Regions from separate parts of the Paenibacillus sp. MAH-35 genome, predicted to be linked through region 1. Evidence: a T-box and tRNA genes for the amino acid it is inferred to sense, from the RefSeq annotation. Region 1 holds a T-box; the other holds one or more tRNA genes.
What was found. The T-box of region 1 lies ahead of AC3Y2E_RS19570 (alanine--tRNA ligase). A T-box ahead of a tRNA ligase gene usually reads a tRNA of that ligase, here a tRNA-Ala.
Positions count from the first base shown of each region.

Region 2: it encodes a tRNA-Ala, which carries the amino acid that the T-box ahead of AC3Y2E_RS19570 (alanine--tRNA ligase) is inferred to sense. The anticodon was not compared.

Region 1 is NZ_JBYUPU010000018.1:95,488-98,907, forward strand. Features, by position in the region: gene AC3Y2E_RS19570 (alanine--tRNA ligase) at 150-2,030, opposite strand; T-box leader at 2,152-2,395, opposite strand; gene rlmD (23S rRNA (uracil(1939)-C(5))-methyltransferase RlmD) at 2,833-3,420, opposite strand, start outside.
Region 2 is NZ_JBYUPU010000005.1:58,781-62,200, forward strand. Features, by position in the region: gene AC3Y2E_RS06790 (hypothetical protein) at 1-75, opposite strand, end outside; gene AC3Y2E_RS06795 (hypothetical protein) at 634-1,539, opposite strand; gene AC3Y2E_RS06800 (hypothetical protein) at 1,605-1,916, opposite strand; tRNA gene AC3Y2E_RS06805 (tRNA-Ala) at 1,991-2,058, shown strand; partial or broken gene AC3Y2E_RS06810 (transposase) at 2,339-2,508, shown strand; gene AC3Y2E_RS06815 (GntR family transcriptional regulator) at 2,537-2,902, opposite strand; gene AC3Y2E_RS06820 (ABC-2 transporter permease) at 2,902-3,420, opposite strand, start outside.

The sequences.
Region 1 (3,420 bases):
ATTGTTACATCAATAAGACCGTATTTCTTAATGTGATATGCTCCCCATACGGTAGACAGGTGAAATAATGCAACCCTGTTACTGTATGGGGATTTCATGAAAATGACTAACAATAACAAGAACAGGCTCGTACGAAAGAGTCTCATCGGCTATTGTTCCGCTTTATGGAAATATTTATCAATTACTCCTTTAATCCTTCTAACTCCAGCAGAAGAAGATTGTTCTTTTTTAATACTGAACTTTCCTAAGTTTGTTGTATCTTCTACATGAGGACCTCCACATACTTCTCTACTCCAAACTTTCCCTTCGTTATCTTTGATTGTATACACCTTAACGATATCCGGATATTTATCCCAAAAATTCCCTACAACATTACTTTCTTTCGCTTCAGTTTTAGGCAGCTCTGAAATATAGGTAATTGCTTTTGATGAAATCGCATCATTCACATACTTCTCCACCTCAGCTATTTGCTCTGGCGTAAGTTTTTCATCATGGTTGAAGTCAAACCTTAATCGTTCTGAAGTAATATTACTTCCTTGTTGATGAACATGATCACCTAAAACTTCCCTTAAACCAGCAAGTAATAAATGAGATACCGTGTGTAGCGCTGTTGTTTCCGTTGAATGTTCAGCTAATCCACCTTTAAATTTACCCGCAGAAGCAGTTCTGCTCTTTTCAGCATGTTTCTTTGCCGCCTCTACATAAGACGCCTTGTCCTCCATACTATATCCACTTTCAGTTAGGAACTCTTCCGTCAATTCCAAGGGAAACCCATATGTTTCGTAAAAATAAAAGGCGTCTGCACCTGTAACTTTACCTTTATTCTTAAGATGTTTTTGTATTTCAATTTCTCCTTGCAGTAAAGTTCTATAGAAAAGATTTTCTTCCTTATTTACTATTTCGATAACTTTCTTTTTATTACTGATCAAATCTTCATAAGCTGTTGCTTCATCTATATAAACTTCAGACAACTCACCCACAAAACTTCCTCGTATACCGATTTTTTTACCTGCACGAATCGCCCTTCTTAATAACCTTCTTGTTATATACCCTGCATCACTATTAGCTGGCTCCGCACCATCATTAATTAGAAAAGTAGCAGCCCTCACATGATCAAGTATGATTCTAAACGACTTTAATTCGTCAGTATATTGTTTACCACTTAGCTCCATCAATTTTTTCTTGGGATTAAGGAAGAAAGCCGTATTATAAATATCCTTGTCACCATTAAGGGCGGTTGCAACCCTTTCTAATCCGCCTCCATAATCCATATTGGGATTTTGCATTTTTACAAATCCTGTGTCTTCTTTTTTGTAACACATAAATACGTTGTTCCCAATTTCTAAAAACCTCTCGCTTACAGAAGCAGGATGATCCAGTGAATCGCCGCCTGGTTCAAGATCATAGAACATTTCACTATCAGGCCCACCTGGTTCACCAACAGGCATATCGAATGGACTTCCGGCTCTGCTCCACCAATTTTCTTTTTCGTCGTATAAGAATATTCTTCCACCTCTAGATGTCCCATATTGATATGGATCATCCTCAATAATAGGTTCTATACCAACTGATTTGAATTTATCTGACCAGATTTGAATGGCTTCCGTATCTTTCTGTATATTCAAATCATCACTTCCTATAAAAGCACTGATATACAGCCTGCCAGGATCAATTCCTAATTCGATGATATGCCAATTCCAAATGGCATCGATTTGCTTTTTCTTATAGTTATTTTCATTTGCTTTAAACTCCCATCGACCTATCATTTCAAAAAATGTTAGATGCGACGTATCTCCTACTTCCTCAATATCCACTGTCCTTAAACACTTCTGAATATTAGTTATCTCATTACCTATCGGATGCTTTTCCCCCAATAAATAGGGAACCATAGGTTGCATTCCACTTCCCGTAAACAACGTTGAGGGATCATTTTCTGGTAACAAGCTAGAAGAGGGCACTTGGCTAGCCCCTATACCTTTCATAAAATCTATATATGATTTTCTTAACTCATCTGGTGTCATTTTCACCATGCTCATTACCTCCATTTCAATTATTATTTATTCTTGGAAAATCCAAAAGTTTTTATTCTGCGAATATTCAAACGAAAAGAAGTACAACAAAAAAAGCCCTGAGCTGACATATTTCTTGTCAACTTAGGGCGAACTATTATGTCCGTGTTACCACCTAATTTCAGATTTCTCTGCACTCTATCAATACGGGATTTCTCCGATATTGTTTCCTGAATAACGGTGGAACTCCGTTGAAGCCTACTAAGATTCCTCTGTTCGGTTCACAGCTCTGAGACTGCTTCACTATTAGATCAATGAAGATTCGCACCAACCATCTTCTCTCTGTGAGATCCCTAATACCTACTATTTCTCATCATAGCCTTTTCATTTTAAATTAAAGCAATACTAACACACTCAACTTTCCCTGTCAATTAATTCCACTATTTTTTTATAAGGTATAAGTCTATCGATTCTACCATCAGCTTTGGCAATTCGGTTGCTTCGCATCCTCTGACTTCCCCGTTTGGAGGTGATGCTTATGCAATTTTCGTTGATGGAAGTAATTAGGCTCGGTATGTTTTTGCTGGCCCTGCTCACATATCTGAAAACATGAAAATAACCCGCCCAGGTTAGCGCCAAGGGAACGGGTTATTTTCTAAAGTCTCTCTGGGAGGCTTCCCACCCAAAATGTTGTGCAGGGAGTCGGATGGCCGTCCGGCTCCTTTTTCTATCCTAATCTTTTCTATCCTAATCATAACATGGCTATTTCATTCATGCGATTTATCTTCATCTCTATCCGCCAATACATCTCGCACTATTCGTTTTACTTCCTGACTAACAGTGAGCAACATTCCACATGCGCCGTCCAAGGAAACATATCCACCGGCTGCACCTCGACGGTGCGGAAGCCGCCGTCCTCGAGCACGCGCAGGTCGCGCGCGAGCGTCGAGGGGTTGCACGAGACGTAGACGACGCGCTGCGGGCGCATCGCGACGATCGTCTCGAGCAAGGCGGCATCGCAGCCTTTGCGCGGCGGGTCGACGACGATGACGTCGGCGCGGATGCCCTGCTCCCGCCATGAGGGGAGCACGTCCTCGGCCTTGCCGACCGTGAATTCCGCGTTCGCCAAGCCGTTCATCTCCGCGTTGCGGCGGGCGTCTTCGACGGCTTCGGGGACGATCTCGACGCCGTACACCCGCTTCGCGCGCCGCGCGAGAAACAACGAGATCGTGCCGACGCCGCAATAGGCGTCGATCACGGTCTCGCTGCCGGTCAACCCGGCATAGTCGAGCGCTTTGCGGTACAAAGCCTCGGTTTGCAGCGGGTTGACCTGGTAGAACGAGTGCGCGGAGATCGCGAACCGGATGTCGCCGATCGCATCGTAGATCCGGTCGCGTCCCCACAGCACGTT
Region 2 (3,420 bases), on a different contig from region 1:
GTCGAGAAACACTACTTCACCCGGGCTATACTGGTCAAAGGCTGTTTGAACCCGACAAGGTATAATTTCAGACATATAGGAATCCACCTTTTCAAAACCATAGTTTCATCCTGCTAATTATACTAACTTGTCTGGGATTAGTCACATTAGGAAATGCCGGCTCTCGCTGCGGCGGCCGGCAAGCCGTCCCGATCCGTACCTTTATCTGCTAGGATCGCGGTTGTCCCGGAGGTGGAGGGTGTCCAGGCTGCAGCGCTTATGACAAGAGCGCTACAGCCCAGGAACGGAGTATTCGAATGTAAGGGATAAGCATTCCAGTCACCCGCAAAAGTGTGTACTCTGCAAAAGGCTTCTCACCTACCTTTTCAGATACCGGTGCGACCGGCCAGATGCGGGTGATTAGAGGCAATACGAGCAGATCGCAGATCTACCCGCGGCATAAAAAAAGAGAGGTCTTATGCGGGGCCATCCGCTAAAAGCGAATGCAGCGCCGCTGCCTCTCAAGCAAGGTTATTTTGTCGGGTGTCTGTCCCTCTCTCGTATTGCCATGATATAAATATAACAGGTTAAAAGTGCCGTGACTTACTGTTTTGACGTTTTTTTTCGGTTAAATTATGGCTTTTTTTATACCAATTAAATCGCAGACTCTACTACTGATACAATAGTGAGGTTTTTTGGAAGAATATTCATGAGAGCTATTTCAAGTGTGAGTGTATTTACCTCTTTTTTTGGATCGTTGACAGAAATAGTAATTACTTTAATTCCTTTTTTAGATTTCTCAGGGGGAACACCCCGAATAAAAGTAATGGAGTTTATCGAGCTATTATTCCCTATTGTAGCTCTTTTTAAGCCAAGATCGTTTTCGGATTCAGGCAAATCGCCTGTAACTTCAACAAAAAATAATCTATCCACTTTTACAATTGTTTGAAGTTGACTTATTGAATTAGAGCCGATATTATTCAGTTTCTCCTCTAGTCGCTCCATACGTGATATGAAGATCTTATCTTTATCGTCGAACTTGTCTGATTTTTGTATTAAATTACTCTCGATTACCCTGTAAATGGGATTGTCAGGTAATTCATTGCTTTCCAAAACATCTTCTATGACTACTCGGAGTTTATTACTTAAATCTACTGTACCGTACATGTCATTGGCATAAAAAATTGTACGTTCTTCTATGATATCAAAAGGAAGTTTTGTTCCATTCTCACAAATAGTTATGACTGGTTTTCTGGAGGCATGTCGAATGGCGAGTTCATACATAACGTTCGGATTAAGTCCAGTAAGATTTGCGATTACAAGATCATCTTCCAGTATTCTCTGTATAACTTGTTTGTTAATAGATCCCGGATGCGGCATACGATGAGCTACTGTTATATTGCTATTTAAAAACCCAAAATGGTTAGTAAGAATAGGGACTACAACAGCATCAATAACTCCTTCTGCAGCTCGTCTTATGTCCGTGTTGTCTCCACCTATTGGAGTAACAATAAAGCATTTTTTTGAACTATATCCTTGTTGATCAACTTCTGTTGTCATATGTACCCCCTGCCAAAATTCCTTTTTGGATGTAAATACGACAATATTCTTGGAAATCCTTTATTTTACCAAAATGTAAAAAGAGGCGATGTTACGCCTCTATAATTGATCGTATGAATATCCCCACCCCTGACTCGTGCATATAATCCGCCAAATAGCGGCCATCCTTCAACCGTCCGCGCCTCGCGCATTTGCTTGATCGTGATCTGGATGTACTCGCTGCCATTGAGAATTTCAATTCCGTGCTTGTCCGTTAAAATAAGTTCCACTCCACTATTGAGCTGCATGCCGATCGTGTCCGCATCAACAAAGAGCCGGCCGGTTATGTACCCTGCGATGAGATCTGCGGTTTCTTTCATGTGCTCAGATAAATCCATACACAGCACCTTCTCTCTCAACATTTATGCGCCCAACTTTTTGTTATGTTAACCTCAATGATCTTGGTAGTGTTTTCGACTAATTGGTCAGAGCGCATCGCTGGCAGCGATGAGGTCAGGGGTTCGATCCCCCTAGGCTCCATACATCAAAACACGGATCATTGGATCCGTGTTTTTCTTTTGGTCCAAAGGCCGAGTGAACCCCTGATAAGGGTTCAGACCGCGTACAAAGAGCGAAGCGAAACTCCGGGGTCCCTGCAAAGTAGTCGGAATATGCCTCAAAGTTTGGCTTCGCTTTGTGGAGGAAGAAACGGCATGGAAATTTACCGCTGCGATCGGCTTATTAAATCCCTTATGGATAAAGGAAAATCCTAAAAAAATAATAGGGTCTTGACAGAAAAAACACCCCTTTGTTTGGTGAAATTGTGGATGACTCGGTTCTTCGGCGAAACCGCAGCAAAAAGCGGAATTACTTGCCCGTGTGTTCGACCATACGACAGGGCGTTTTGTCAAAGGCTTCAACATGCTGACGTTAGGCTGGTCCGATGGGTTTAGCTTTGCACCGATTGACTTTGTCATGCTGTCTTCAGCCAACACGTGGTTTTCTGTTATATCACAGTTCAATAAACTTCCTTCAAAAGCCCATAAACTTCATCTATGGTCAGGCCAAAGGATTTGTAATAGGAAGTATCGATAGCCATCTGATTCAAGATCATTTCATTGCGTTTTTGAAGCATCTCATCGGGTGAGAGATCGGCGACAAAACATCCTTTGCCGGTTACGGTATAAATCAAACCATGCCGTTCGAGTTCTTCCCACGCTTTTTTGACGGTAATGATACTAACACGAAGCTCCGTTGCCGCTTGTCGTATGGGCGGCAAACTATACCCATTCTCTAGTTCGCCCTTGAAAATTTGTGCGCTGATTTGTTCAAAAAGCTGCTGATAAATGGGTTTATCAGATGTGTTCGAAATCGCTATGTTCATTATATTTCCACTTTCTCAAACCGTTTGTTGGCAATATGATAAGCGATTATCGTAAATATCGCAAATATCACGAAGCCCGTAATCAGAATTGAGAGTTGAATGGCCAAATTATCAGCACCAATTCCTTTGAGAAGATCAAACACGAACGAATTTTGTATGCCGAGCCATTCTGCGCCCCCGGCAAACAGTATAGCAGCTGCAATGGCTACAAACGCTGGCGCACCGTATTTATACGCCGTCTTGTAATACATGGAGATAAAAATAATGTTGAAAATCGCCAGCATGACGAAACAAAGTCCCCAAAAACCAAAGGAGGGTGCGAAGAAAATGTATTTCAGATTTGGATACAGACGTAGCGTCATTACGCCATAGAGCATGGCAACAACAATATGAATCAGCTCCAGGATTACAATAACAGACACCCTTGCTCTTACAATATCTTTTTTGGTTACAGGCATCATACTTGAAAATATTAAATCGTTCTGATTTTTATAGCCTGCAAACATGTTTGGTATCGT